DNA from 3 places in the Peribacillus sp. FSL P2-0133 genome. Region 3 is predicted to be linked to each of the others. Evidence: riboswitches for the same ligand, from Rfam matches in the RefSeq annotation. Region 3 holds a riboswitch; each other region holds the start of a gene.
What was found. A riboswitch is a leader RNA that binds a small molecule or an ion and turns the genes downstream of it on or off. The one in region 3 is predicted to bind cobalamin.

Region 1 (4,271 bases), 1.3 Mb from region 3:
CAAAAGGGGTATTCGCCGGAGTGCTCTTGAGCATGATTTTCTTTTCGGCTAAAATTTCTAAAGTGGCTGTAGAGAAAACGGAAGATGTCCAGGCTAAGAAAATCATTTATCATATCAGCGGGCAAATATTTTTCGCTTCTGTCCAGGACTTTGTTTCGAAGTTCGACTTCAAGGAAAAAGCCGATTCAATCGTCATCGACTTTTCCCATTCTAAAATCTGGGATGCTTCAGCAGTCGGTGCTGTTGATACGGTTGTTCTTAAATATCAGCTTCTGGGTATACCTGTCCAAGTGCAAGGACTCGATGAAGAAAGTTCGTTATTGCTTGAAAAACTCGCCACCTCAGAAAGTAAAATATCTTGAAGTTGTAAAATTTTGCTGAATAGAAACTTTTCAAACCGACAAAATAGATAACATGAATGATTTCCTTTTGAAAGGAGCGAAAAGCATGACACCCGAGCAGGATTATACGGCAGCAAATCTGTCACCGGATTTATTGAATGAACTGAAAAGCTTTGAAAGCAGACTTGGCGAGGAAGCCAACAAAGAACTGATTGTCATTGCCTATGAAAAAGAAAAGGAAGCTTTGAATTAAGAAAAAAGACTCAAAACACCCTTAATGGTGGTTGAGTCTTTTTTTTTGCATGTACAGAAAAAGGATGCCCATGTTTTTAATGAGCATCCCTTCTACTGTATTATTTGCTGAATACGTCCGTTAAGACTGGCACGATTTGTTTTTTACGCGATACAACGCCTTCTAAGACGGCGATGTTATTGTTTAATGAAACGTCGTATGCTTTTTCCACTGCATAAGCTGCTTTACCAAGAGCCAAGGCAACAGAATCATTAGTCAAGATATCCGTTACGACAAATAGGAATAAGTCCAATTCCTTCTCAGCGATGACCGCTTCAATCGCCGCTTCCAATTCTGCTTGCTTAGCAAGGACTTCGTTCGGATCTACAGCATTGACCTGTGCTATCTCCACTTTAGCCATTCCCATGGAGAATTCCTTTGCATCAAGAGTGATAAGCTGGGCAATCGTTTTGTCGCTCAAGTCAGCTCCAGCTTTCAACATTTCTAAGCCGTATGTTTCAGCGTCGACTCCCGCAATGGCAGCCAGTTCCATTGCTGCTGCAACGTCTTGCTCCGTGCATGTAGGAGATTTGAACAATAACGAATCGGAAATGATGGCAGACAACATAAGACCTGCGATTGCTTTAGGGACTTCAATGCCGTTTTCTTTATAAATTTTATTTAAAATGGTTGCCGTACATCCAACTGGTTCCGCACGGTAATATAGTGGATCGCTTGTTTCAAAGTTAGCGATACGGTGATGGTCGATAACTTCCAACACACGGACTTGGTCAATATCTTCAGCACTTTGCTGGCGTTCGTTATGATCGACCAGGATTACGCCTTCAGCTTCCCCTGCAACTTTTTCCACAAGGCGGGGAGCTTCGAATTTGAATTGGTCCAATGCATATTGAGTTTCACCATTTACTTCACCCAGACGAACTGGTTCAGCGTTGATACCTAACTGCTTTTTCAGGTCTGCATAAGCGATTGCTGAACAGATTGTGTCTGTATCCGGGTTTTTATGTCCAAAAACTAATACTTTTTCCAAGATTTTATCCCCTTTTTCTTAAATATTTTTCCGCGAATCCCCTCATTGCAATAAGGGAGAGCCACCTTTACTAGACAATTTATTTTAACACAAAATCGCGTAAAATCAGCGCTTGAATTACCCATTCCCCAATAAAATCTTTCATTCCTTCACACTCTGCCATCACTTTGTCAATAGATAAGGATTGGTTTTTTTCAAATATATTAGTTGAATTATCATCGTATATGGCTTACGATAATATAAGCAGAAATACTAGATATTGATTATACAAACATTAACAATAACTATATATAGAATTTTTTATAATCCAAGGTGCCAGTGATGGCTGAAAAGGGAATCCGGTGTAAACCCGGAACTGTCCCCGCAACTGTAAATGTGACGAAATGAGATACCCACTGTATAGCTCTCTATACGGGAAGGACTCAAAGTAGGGTGATCATGAGTCAGGAGACCTGCCTTGAATTTTTCACGTTTCTTATTCTTCGGGGATTGAGATGATGAAACGATAGTTTAACGGCTATTTTTTCATGGCTCTTTTATTCTATCGTTTGATCCGCTCAATTCATTGGGCGGTTTTTTTATTTTAGCGGAAGTTAACAAGGAGGATCATTAATGACTCAAACATATAACTCTACCATAAGTGAAAATGACACAGAAACGAAATCCATCCAGCTCGAGATGTTGTCAAAGGAATTCGAAGGCCATCTCGATATGGAGAAGTTCAAAAAGCGTTTTACAAAATGGCTAGATCGCAAAAGTGACTCAACCGAAGAACAGGCATCAAGAAAACTGATTCAGCTCGCTCTTGAAAGTGTGGATATCGATGCTCCGGATTGGACGTTCGTTGCTGCAGCAGAACTGTTGAATACAATGTATAGGGATGCACAAGCCAATCGAGGTTATGAAGGCATGAGTTATGGCCCATTCTATGAGCTGATCACGGAACTCTCCCAGCTTTCAGAAGGTCAGCGTTATCCCATTTATAAACCAGAACTGCTATCTTCATATACGAAAGCGGAAATTGAGGAATTGGGTTCGGTGATCGACCCGGAAAAAGATAAATTATTCTCTTACATAGGCATCTACTTATTGAACGACCGCTATCTAGCCCGCCCACAAAAGGATAAGGTCTACGAACTGCCACAAGAACGTTTCATGATCATCGCGATGGAAATCATGCGATTGGAAAAAACGGAGCACCGCCTGCAACTTATAAAAGAAGCATACTGGGCCATGTCCAATCTTTATATGACCGTTGCGACTCCTACACTCTCCAATGCAGGTAAAACACATGGACAGTTAAGCTCTTGCTTTATCGACGCAATTGAAGATTCCATTGACGGAATCTACCTATCAAACTACGATGCGGCAAAAGTATCTAAATTTGGCGGCGGTGTCGGTCTTTACGTCGGTAAGGTTCGCTCGCTTGGTTCTGATATCCGGGGCTTCTCTGGAAACAGTTCCGGCACGACTCCCTGGATTCGACTATTCAACCAGACAGCGGTAAGTGTCGATCAATTGGGTCAACGTAAAGGTGCCATCGCGATTTACTTGGATGTCTGGCATAAAGATATCATGAGCTTCCTCGATTTGAAGACACAAAACGGGGATGACAGATTAAAAGCCCATGATATTTTTACAGGTGTATGTATACCCGATTTATTCATGGAAGCTGTACGCGACAGAAAAGAATGGTATCTTTTCGATCCGCATACCGTTAAGCAAACCCTTGGATTTTCACTTGAAGATCTTTATGACGAGAAGAAAGGCGAAGGAAGCTTCAGGAATCATTATGCACTTGCTGTCGAGGCCGCAGAAAATGGCAGGCTTCCAAACTATAGCTTTGAAAAAATCAATGCGATGGACATCATGAAAAGCATCATGATTTCTCAATTAGAAGAAGGCGTACCGTATATGTTCTACCGTGATGAAGTGAATCGGAAGAATCCCAATAAACATAAAGGTATGATTTATTGTTCTAACCTTTGCACGGAGATTGCCCAAAACCTAAGCCCTTCGACGATCACGGATGAATATGAAACGGAAGATGGAGATGTTGTTGTGGTTCGTAAAAGCGGCGATTTCGTTGTCTGCAACCTTTCATCCATTAACTTGCCCCGGGCAGTGGGCAGCGATGTTTTGGAAAGATTGATTCCCATTCAGATCCGCATGCTGGATAATGTCATTGATGTGAATAATCTTCCTGTCAAACAGGCATCCATCTCGAACAAACGTTACCGGGCAATTGGTTTAGGAACGTTTGGATGGCATCATTTACTTGCCACGCAGAATATTTATTGGGAATCCGATGAGGCTGTTCACTATGCAGATGCTTTATACGAAAGGATCGCATACTTAACAATCAAGGCATCCAACGAATTGGCCAAGGAAAAAGGATCATACCCATATTTTGAAGGATCTGATTGGCATACAGGGGACTATTTCGAACTGCGTGACTATACAGATCAAAAATGGATGGATTTAAAAGCAGACGTGCAGGAACACGGGACCCGTAATGGCTATTTAATGGCCATTGCCCCGAATTCTTCGACAGCTAAAATCGGTAATTCCACGGATGGAATCGATCCTTTGTATGAAATTGAATTTTACGAAGAAAAGAAAAACTTCAAATTCAAGGTGACCGCGC
Region 2 (4,271 bases), 930 kb from region 3:
GTTGCTTTAATGATTTTTCCCTTTTCCAAGTTTAATTCTATGTCACTAAAGGTGATTCCTTCATAGGTTGTGGGTGTGTTGAAGGATATCCTTCCATTGAGACTATCTTTTATGGGTGCTGTAAACACTTCCCCATCCGGTAAATTCTTTTTTCCGGCACATATGATGGCCGGCATACCTTTAATGGAAAAGGTCAAATCTGTCCCTGGTGAAACGATCCTGACTTTGTCAGTCCGTTCCATCAATTGTTTTAACGGTTTCAAGGCCGCCTCCATTTTCCCGTAATCCATGGTGCATACGTTCAACAGAAAGTCTTGGTACCTGTTGAAGGTCATGCCGGCTTTTTGCGCTGATGCGTTGGTGGGATAATTAAGTAAGACCCAACGTCGGTTGTTTACATAGAAAAGAGTGGGGGAATTCATAGCCTCCCCTTGAAGACGGTGCCTCTCGATGGGAACATCAGTCATTTCCACATCGTTTTCTTCCCCTGTGATGATGATGACTGCATCGATATCCGTATATTTCTTCAGAGCCCATTGCGAAGATGTGTCAAGTTGTTCCTTCACATTCCCTTGTAACAGGTGGCGGCTTATCTCATCGTCTTCGAGTTCTACATATGGATAAGCACCCACTCTGTATATTTCATCAATCAGCTCTTTCAATAACGGTTTCGTGTTGATATGCCCTCGTATGAGGATTCTCTCTTTTGGCTGTGTTTGTATCGAATGATGAATCAGCCTGGCTGCAAGCTTCGTTATTCGCTCATCCTTCATCTGCCTGTCCCTTATTTTTCGAGGTCGCGAAGAGTTTCAAGCGCTTCTTCGACGTGGCCTTTGACTTTTACTTTACGCCATTCTTTGACTACCTTACCAGCCTTATCTATCAGGAAAGTTGAACGTTCAATGCCCATATACTCCTTGCCGAAGTTCTTTTTCAATTGCCACACACCAAATGATTCGGCCGCTTCATGATTCTCGTCAGCCAGCAGCAGAAAAGGCAATCCATGTTTTTCGATGAATTTTTCATGACGTGCCGCTGGATCTGGGCTAATACCAATGATGACCGCGTTCAATTCCTCGAATTGCTCATTATGGTCCCGGAAATCACAGGCCTCCGTCGTGCAACCTGGCGTCATGTCTTTTGGATAAAAATATAAAACAATATTTTTCCCCTTAAAATCCGATAGGGAAACTATTTCACCATTGTTTGCAGGGAGTTTGAAATCAGGTGCTTTTTCTCCAATTTTAACAGTCATATTGAACCCTCCATTTCTTTCATTATGGTAAGAGTACCCAATAATCGAAAGAAACACAACTTTCATTTACCCTTCCTATCTTTCTGCTCCAAATCGATAACTGTCCGAATTACGAACGCTGCTGGCAGTGTATACCCGATGAAAGCCTGAATGGTAGCTATCATCCTGCCCATGCCAATCGGGGCTATATCTCCATACCCTACAGAAAACATCGTCATCGCACTGAAGTAAAAGGAAGTCTTCAACTGTTCATAGAAAGTGCCATCCAACCGATTGCCCATATCAAGAATCACCGAATGATTCTGAAGCTCGTATAATAAATAAATCAGTGCAAATCCAACCAATATCGTCGCATATAAATTGCCAAGCCACAGCATATCCTCCAGAGAAAACTTCTTTCCTCCCGACTCAACAAGAAATAACGTACGAATGCTCATCACCATGCAAAAAATGATTCCTGCAATCAAGATGTAGAAAGTCATCCCCCACGCCCCATTTCAAAACGCCACTCTCTCTATACATACTCCCTGTCCAAACAATATATTCTTTTTTAGGTACAGACCTCATACTTATCAACAACACACTCAATAAACTGATTCTTTTCCCGAATCTTTTTTTCCATGTTGACCCTTTTGGTCGGATATGTTAAGATTGTCTAAATTTTTATAATAGTTTTTATTTTAAAAATCTTCGGCCTGCAAACAGTTTATAAAGGCAGGTTTTGTAAAATTTCATATGTGGAAATAGGTTCCTAATTTTAAATTAGGATTAAAAGGGAAGTCCGGTGTAATTCCGGCACGGTCCCGCCACTGTAATGGGAGTGTTAGCGCCATCCAATATGCCACTGATCAAAGGATCGGGAAGGCCGCCGCTAATGATAATCCCTAAGTCAGGAGACCTGCCTATTTCGACAACACTGTTTTAACCTACGGGAGATAGGGAGGTGTTAGGGACCTTATAATTGTAAGGGGCATTCTGCATGCCTCTTATTTTAAGCATTTCTAACTTTCTCTTTTGACGGTTGGGGATGCTTTTTTTATTGTTCAATAAAATGAATGTAGGAGGATGGGAATTTTGAAAAGCAGTAGTTTGGGTTACCCACGAATCGGGGAAGATCGTGAATGGAAACGTACATTGGAAGCTTACTGGTCAGGTAAAATCGATGAAGCGGAATTTACGGCACAACTAAAGGCAATCCGTTTAGGCAACATACAAAAACAAAAGCAACGGGGCATTGATATCATTCCTGTCAATGACTTCACTTTCTATGATCAAATGCTCGATATGTCCGTCATGTTCGGTCTTGTTCCTGAACGTTATTCAGCCTATGAAGGCGGTAGGGTTCCCCTTTCCGTATATTATTCAATGGCTCGCGGAAACAATGATCAAGTCGCTTCCGAAATGACGAAATGGTTCAATACGAACTATCACTATATTGTCCCTGAATTAAAACTGCCACAGCTGACTTTAACAGAAAATAAACCACTTGCAGCATATCGGGAAGCCAAGGAAAAGCTAGGGATTGAAACGAAGCCCGTGTTGATTGGACCTTATACCTTCATCTCCCTTTCCAAAGGCTTCAATAAACAAGAGATCCCTAGTATCATCCTGAGCTTGCTTCCCCTATACACGCAAATCCTGCGGGAGTTGGAGCAAGAAGGCGTGAAGTGGGTACAAATGGACGAACCTTCTCTTGTTTCATCCATTTCCAAGGATGATATGCAAACTGTTACTTACCTATATGAAAAGCTGAATGAAGCAGCACCAAACCTGAACATCATGCTACAAACATACTTTGATGCCGTGGAACACTACCAAGAAGTCATCGAATTAAAAGTCCAAGGAATCGGTCTTGATTTTGTACATGATAAAGGGAGGAATCTAAGTAATCTTGAAGCATTCGGCTTCCCAAAGGACAAAGTGCTTGCTGCAGGTGTGATTGACGGAAAAAACATTTGGCTATCTGATTTATCGAAAAAAATTCAATTAATTGAGACTCTTAAGAAAAAGGTAGCCGAAGACCAAATCTGGCTTCAGCCCTCTTGTTCCCTGCTTCATGTCCCAGTGACCGTTCGGAATGAAACCGCACTTTCAAAAGAAGTGAAACAGGCCCTTGCTTTCGCTGATGAGAAACTTGAGGAAATCACACTCTTGGTCAAAGGGAATAATCAAGGCTTTGAAGCAATCGCCGAAAAAGTCGATGCCAATAAATTTACGGTTCAAACGTTAGCAAGTTCAAATGCACGGAATCATGGGACTGTACAATCGAAAGTCGAAAAGGTTAAAACCAGGACCGCCGGCCGTCACATTCCATTTAAAGAGCGTTACCAAAAACAACAGGAATTTTTCAAATTGCCTTTCCTTCCTTCGACTACCATCGGTAGCTTTCCGCAGACATTTGAAGTTAAACAAGCACGCGGGAAATTCAAAAGAGGAGAATGGACCGCTCAGAAATATGAAACATTCGTAAACGAAGAAATCGGCAGGTGGATCGAAATCCAAGAAGAAATCGGTTTGGATGTTCTCGTTCACGGGGAATTCGAACGGACGGATATGGTTGAATACTTCGGCCATAAGTTAGGCGGTTTCATCTTTCTGGAAAAGGGTTGGGTACAATCCTATGGATCCCGCTGCGTGAAACCACCAGTCATCTACGGCGACATCCATTTCATCGAACCGATGACAGTAAGGGAAAGTGTGTACGCACAATCACTGACGAAGAAGACGGTAAAGGGAATGCTTACAGGTCCTGTTACGATTTTAAATTGGTCATTTGTCCGTGATGATATTTCCAGGGAGAATGTTTGCTATCAGCTGGCACTCGCTTTAGAAAAGGAAGTCATTGCATTGGAATCTGCTGGAATTAAAATGATTCAGGTTGATGAGCCTGCACTTAGAGAAGGTCTGCCATTGAAAAAAAACGATCGCGACGAGTATTTGAACTGGGCTGTGAATTCATTCTTGATATCCACATCAAGCGTGGAGGATACAACCCAAATTCATACGCATATGTGCT
Region 3 (4,271 bases):
AGGTATCTGGGTCAATAATGTTCTCGATTATCTAAAGGATTCAGATGTAGATCTTGTCATTTCTCATGCCACAGCTTCTGATACGCCTAATAATAAAATACAACAACAAATGGTTGATCAGCTGCAGTATGTTAAAGATGAATATGGTATTGAAGTGTTAGCGATTCGTGATGATCCAAGATATAGTTTTAATGTACTGGAATCATTAGAAACAGATGGACTAGAAGAAACTACAAAAAAAATGAATTCAGTAGATAATCAGAAAGACGAAAGCTTTTGGAGCCAATTTGAAAAAGAGAATAAATCATTGCATAAAATTGACTTAACAGATTACTTCAAGGTAAACGGTAAATTTCAGCCCATTATTGGTAATGTTATAATTTACCGTGATAATAGACATTTAACGAATACTTATTCTGAAAGTTTCGGACCTGTTTTTGAAGAAAAAATCAACGAGATAGGCTTAGTTGAAAAGTAAGTATAGCTAAAGGGTAATTTGTTTCAAGTATAATATTGCTTATCTTGATATAAAAAATCTGAGTTCTGTGTTTTAAAGGGCTCAGATTTTTTTATATCTATAGGGATTGATGAAGTAGTGTTTACTTTGTCCAACCGCCACATAAATCACAGAAAAAACCCTGCTACTACACGGAAGAACCGCGTTGTAACAGGGTTTTTAATTAGCGTCCCAGATAGGAGTCGAACCTACGACCTACAGCTTAGGAGGCTGTCGCTCTATCCTGCTGAGCTACTGGGACATATATATAAGTCGACGACTTATTTATTATATTTCTTATAGGCAAACTTTTCAAGCTTATAGCACATACTTATGAAAAAAATTTTCATTAATGCTCAGCAGGTCACTATGCTCTCGTGTTTTCCTATTAATTCATTAAATGGAATACTTTATTATCCGCTAGTTTTCTGGTACTATTATACTAGAAAAAATTAGGGGAATGATTGTGAAAAGATATAGAGTTTTATGGATGGTGGCATTGCTGGGGATTTTAATTTTACCTGGATGTTCACAAGGGATTTTAGAGGGTATAGGCATAAAGACGGCTGCACCGATTGCGGAAGAAGACATTGAAGTGGTCGAAGCGGCTGAGAATGGGGCAGGGCAGGATTTGGAAGGCCAAATCGATACGGGAAACTGGGTAACGGCCGAGTCCGCTGTCCAGCTTCCAATCTTGATGTATCACAGCATTTCTGAAGGTAATGGCCTTCGGGTTCCAAGTGAGGAATTCCGAGCACAGATGGCTTGGCTTCGGGAGAATGGTTACTATACATTATCCCCTGAAGAAGCATACCTTGTTTTAACCGAGAATCGGATGCCAAGTGAGAAGTGCGTCTGGCTTACTTTTGATGATGGCTATACAGATAACTACACGGAGGCTTTTCCGATATTAAAAGAAAATGATATGAAAGCAACTGTCTTCATGATCGGTAAGTCCATTGATAAAGGTCATCACCTGACTGAAGATCAAATGTTGGAGATGAGCAGGAATGGGATTTCGATCGAAAGCCATACCATCAACCATTTGGAGCTGAACCGCATGACGGCAGTGCAGCAAGAAGCGGAAATGGTTCAGTCGAAGGAGCTATTCGACCGTATCCTCGGCCAGGACACGACGGTGCTTTCCTATCCGGTTGGCCGGTATAATGAAGAGAGTCTAAGGCTGTCAGAAGAAGTTGGATACAAGATGGCAGTCACTACCGAACCTGGGGGAGCTTCAAGGGACCAAGGGATGCATGCCCTGCATCGAGTTCGGATTTCACCCGGGTTATCAGTCGATGGGTTTGCGTCACTGATTGAAAATGCTTCAAAGCATTGAAGGTGGAAGGGTCATTTCGTACTTGTTCAGAAAAATCATATAATAATCGATTCTTACATGGTGTATAATGAAGGAAGTGAAAATTATATACATATGAACGATTTGGTGTCTTAATGACTTAAAAGGGAAGTTGGTGAAATGCCAACGCGGTCCCGCCACTGTATATGGGAGCTGACGGCTGTGTACCACTGTATGAGATATGGGAAGGTGCCGTTGACGATGACCATGAGCCAGGAGACCTGCCAGAATTCGTACACCTGTAACCTACGCGGATGGGAAGGTGTGTGGCAGACCCTAAGAAAGAGTCCGTAATGATATTGTTGCCATGCAAGCACCTTCCGTTTAACGGGAGGTGCTTTTTGTTTTGGGGGCATCTTCCAACCAATGCGTTTTCTTTATTTAGGTGGGAAGAAATTAAATGAAAAGATTGTGGGGAATGAAAATGAAAAAGATTTTTGGTCTGATACTGTTAATGTTGCTTACTGCAGGCTTGATGGTTGGCTGCAGTGACGCTAAGGATGAAGGAAAAGAAAAGCAGCAAACGAATCATGCTCAACACGAAGCTTTCCCGATTACGATTAAAGATGCAACTGGGGAAAAAGTAACGATAGAACAAAAACCGAAGAAAATCGTTTCATTGATACCAAGTAATACGGAAGTGGTCTTTGCACTTGGTTTGGGCAAAAAGGTCGTTGGTGTGTCCGACAATGATAATTACCCGGAAGAAACGAAAGAAATTGAAAAAGTTGGCGGAATGGAAATGAACACGGAGCTGATTGTCTCCATGAAGCCTGATCTTGTTCTTGCGCATGCATCAAGTGCCCATAATTCAAATGAGGGTTTACAGCAACTTAAGGATGCTGGAATAGATGTCCTCGTAGTCAATGATGCACAAAGCTTTGACCAAGTCTATAAGTCTATTGAGATGATTGGACAGGCAACGGGAGAACATGATAAGGCAGAAGAAATCGTTACGGATATGAAAACGAAACTCAAGGATATCCAGGAAAAGGCCAAATCCGTAAAGGAAGCGGATAGGAAGACAGTTTTAGTGGAAGTTTCGCCTTCACCGGAAATATACACACCTGGTAAAAATACTTTCATGAATGAGATGCTTACTATTATTTCAGCGGATAATGCTGCTGCAGAATTGGACGGATGGGCAAAAATTGATGAAGAGTCGATGATTGCTGCAAATCCGGATGTCATCATTACAACGTATGGTTACTATACGAAAGATTCAGTAAGTGAAGTGAAGGGCCGAAAAGGATGGCAAGACGTAAATGCTATTAAGAATGGCCAAGTCTTTGATGTCCATTCAGACTTGGTGACCCGTTCCGGTCCACGTTTAATAGAGGGAGTAGAGGAACTTGCCAAATCAGTCTATCCGAACCAATTTGACAACTAAATGGGCGTTTGCTTATTTGATTGCGTTGTTAATTTTGTTATTCGCAATGACGATAGGCATTTCCTTTGGTTCGGTGCCAGTACCGGTTCCCGTACTTATGCAAATAATCGGCAAGGAGATTTTCCATTTGCCGATTTCTGCTGATCCGGATATTATGCTTACGAATATCGTGATGAACATCCGCTTGCCGCGCGTATTGCTTGCGGGTTTGGTCGGGGCATCACTTGCGATTGCGGGTGCGGCTTTTCAGGGACTGCTCCGGAACCCGCTCGCTGATCCTTACACATTGGGTATTTCATCAGGAGCATCGGTCGGCGCCGTATTGACAATATTCTTGAATATTTCACTGCCGTTCATCGGTTTATATACTCTTCCGGCACTGAGCATCTTATGCTCAGTGCTCACGATGCTTTGTGTACTGACGTTTGCAAAAAAAATGGATCGATCGATGAAAGTGGAAACGATCATTTTAACGGGGATCATTTTTAGCTCGTTTTTAAGTGCCTTCATTTCATTGATGATTGCGCTGACGGGTGATGAATTAAGACAAATCATCGGCTGGCTGATGGGAAGCGTTTCAATGCGCGGATGGAATTACATTGCAATCATTTTGCCGTTTTTTATCATTGGTTCATTGATCTTGATCATGAATACAAGTGAATTGAATGCGATGACTTTCGGGGAAGACCGGGCAAAACACTTAGGTGTGAATGTTAAGCGGCGGAAAATGTGGATCTTGATAGCCGGTTCGACATTGACAGGTGCAGCCGTTGCCGTTTCGGGGGCGATTGGCTTTGTAGGATTGGTCATTCCTCATTTTGTCCGAAAGATTTGGGGGCCTGACCATAAACATTTACTTCCGTTGTCATTGTTGATAGGAAGCGGATTCTTAATATTGGCGGATTTTGTGGCACGAACGATCATTGCCCCATCGGAACTGCCGATCGGGGTGATCACCTCACTTATCGGGGCACCTGCATTTGCGCTGATTTTATTAAAGAGACGGAGAGAAGGGTAAAAACGGATGC

Region 1: it holds a riboswitch for cobalamin, as region 3 does, so the genes downstream of both, MKY17_RS05580 (ribonucleoside-diphosphate reductase subunit alpha) here and MKY17_RS27550 (ABC transporter substrate-binding protein) in region 3, are expected to answer to the same signal.
Region 2: it holds a riboswitch for cobalamin, as region 3 does, so the genes downstream of both, metE (5-methyltetrahydropteroyltriglutamate--homocysteine S-methyltransferase) here and MKY17_RS27550 (ABC transporter substrate-binding protein) in region 3, are expected to answer to the same signal.

The regions. Positions count from the first base shown of each region.
Region 1 is NZ_CP150254.1:1,164,762-1,169,032, reverse strand. It holds gene MKY17_RS05595 (SulP family inorganic anion transporter) at 1-362, shown strand, start outside; gene MKY17_RS05590 (hypothetical protein) at 448-594, shown strand; gene MKY17_RS05585 (manganese-dependent inorganic pyrophosphatase) at 695-1,624, opposite strand; cobalamin riboswitch at 1,918-2,099, shown strand; gene MKY17_RS05580 (ribonucleoside-diphosphate reductase subunit alpha) at 2,237-4,271, shown strand, end outside.
Region 2 is NZ_CP150254.1:803,239-807,509, reverse strand. It holds gene MKY17_RS03830 (aminopeptidase) at 1-773, opposite strand, end outside; gene bcp (thioredoxin-dependent thiol peroxidase) at 785-1,255, opposite strand; gene MKY17_RS03820 (potassium channel family protein) at 1,318-1,737, opposite strand; cobalamin riboswitch at 1,984-2,176, shown strand; gene metE (5-methyltetrahydropteroyltriglutamate--homocysteine S-methyltransferase) at 2,321-4,271, shown strand, end outside.
Region 3 is NZ_CP150254.1:5,687,428-5,691,698, reverse strand. It holds gene MKY17_RS27565 (acyltransferase family protein) at 1-478, shown strand, start outside; tRNA gene MKY17_RS27560 (tRNA-Arg) at 685-758, opposite strand; gene MKY17_RS27555 (polysaccharide deacetylase family protein) at 963-1,835, shown strand; cobalamin riboswitch at 1,922-2,097, shown strand; gene MKY17_RS27550 (ABC transporter substrate-binding protein) at 2,278-3,243, shown strand; gene MKY17_RS27545 (iron ABC transporter permease) at 3,206-4,261, shown strand; gene MKY17_RS27540 (heme ABC transporter ATP-binding protein) at 4,268-4,271, shown strand, end outside.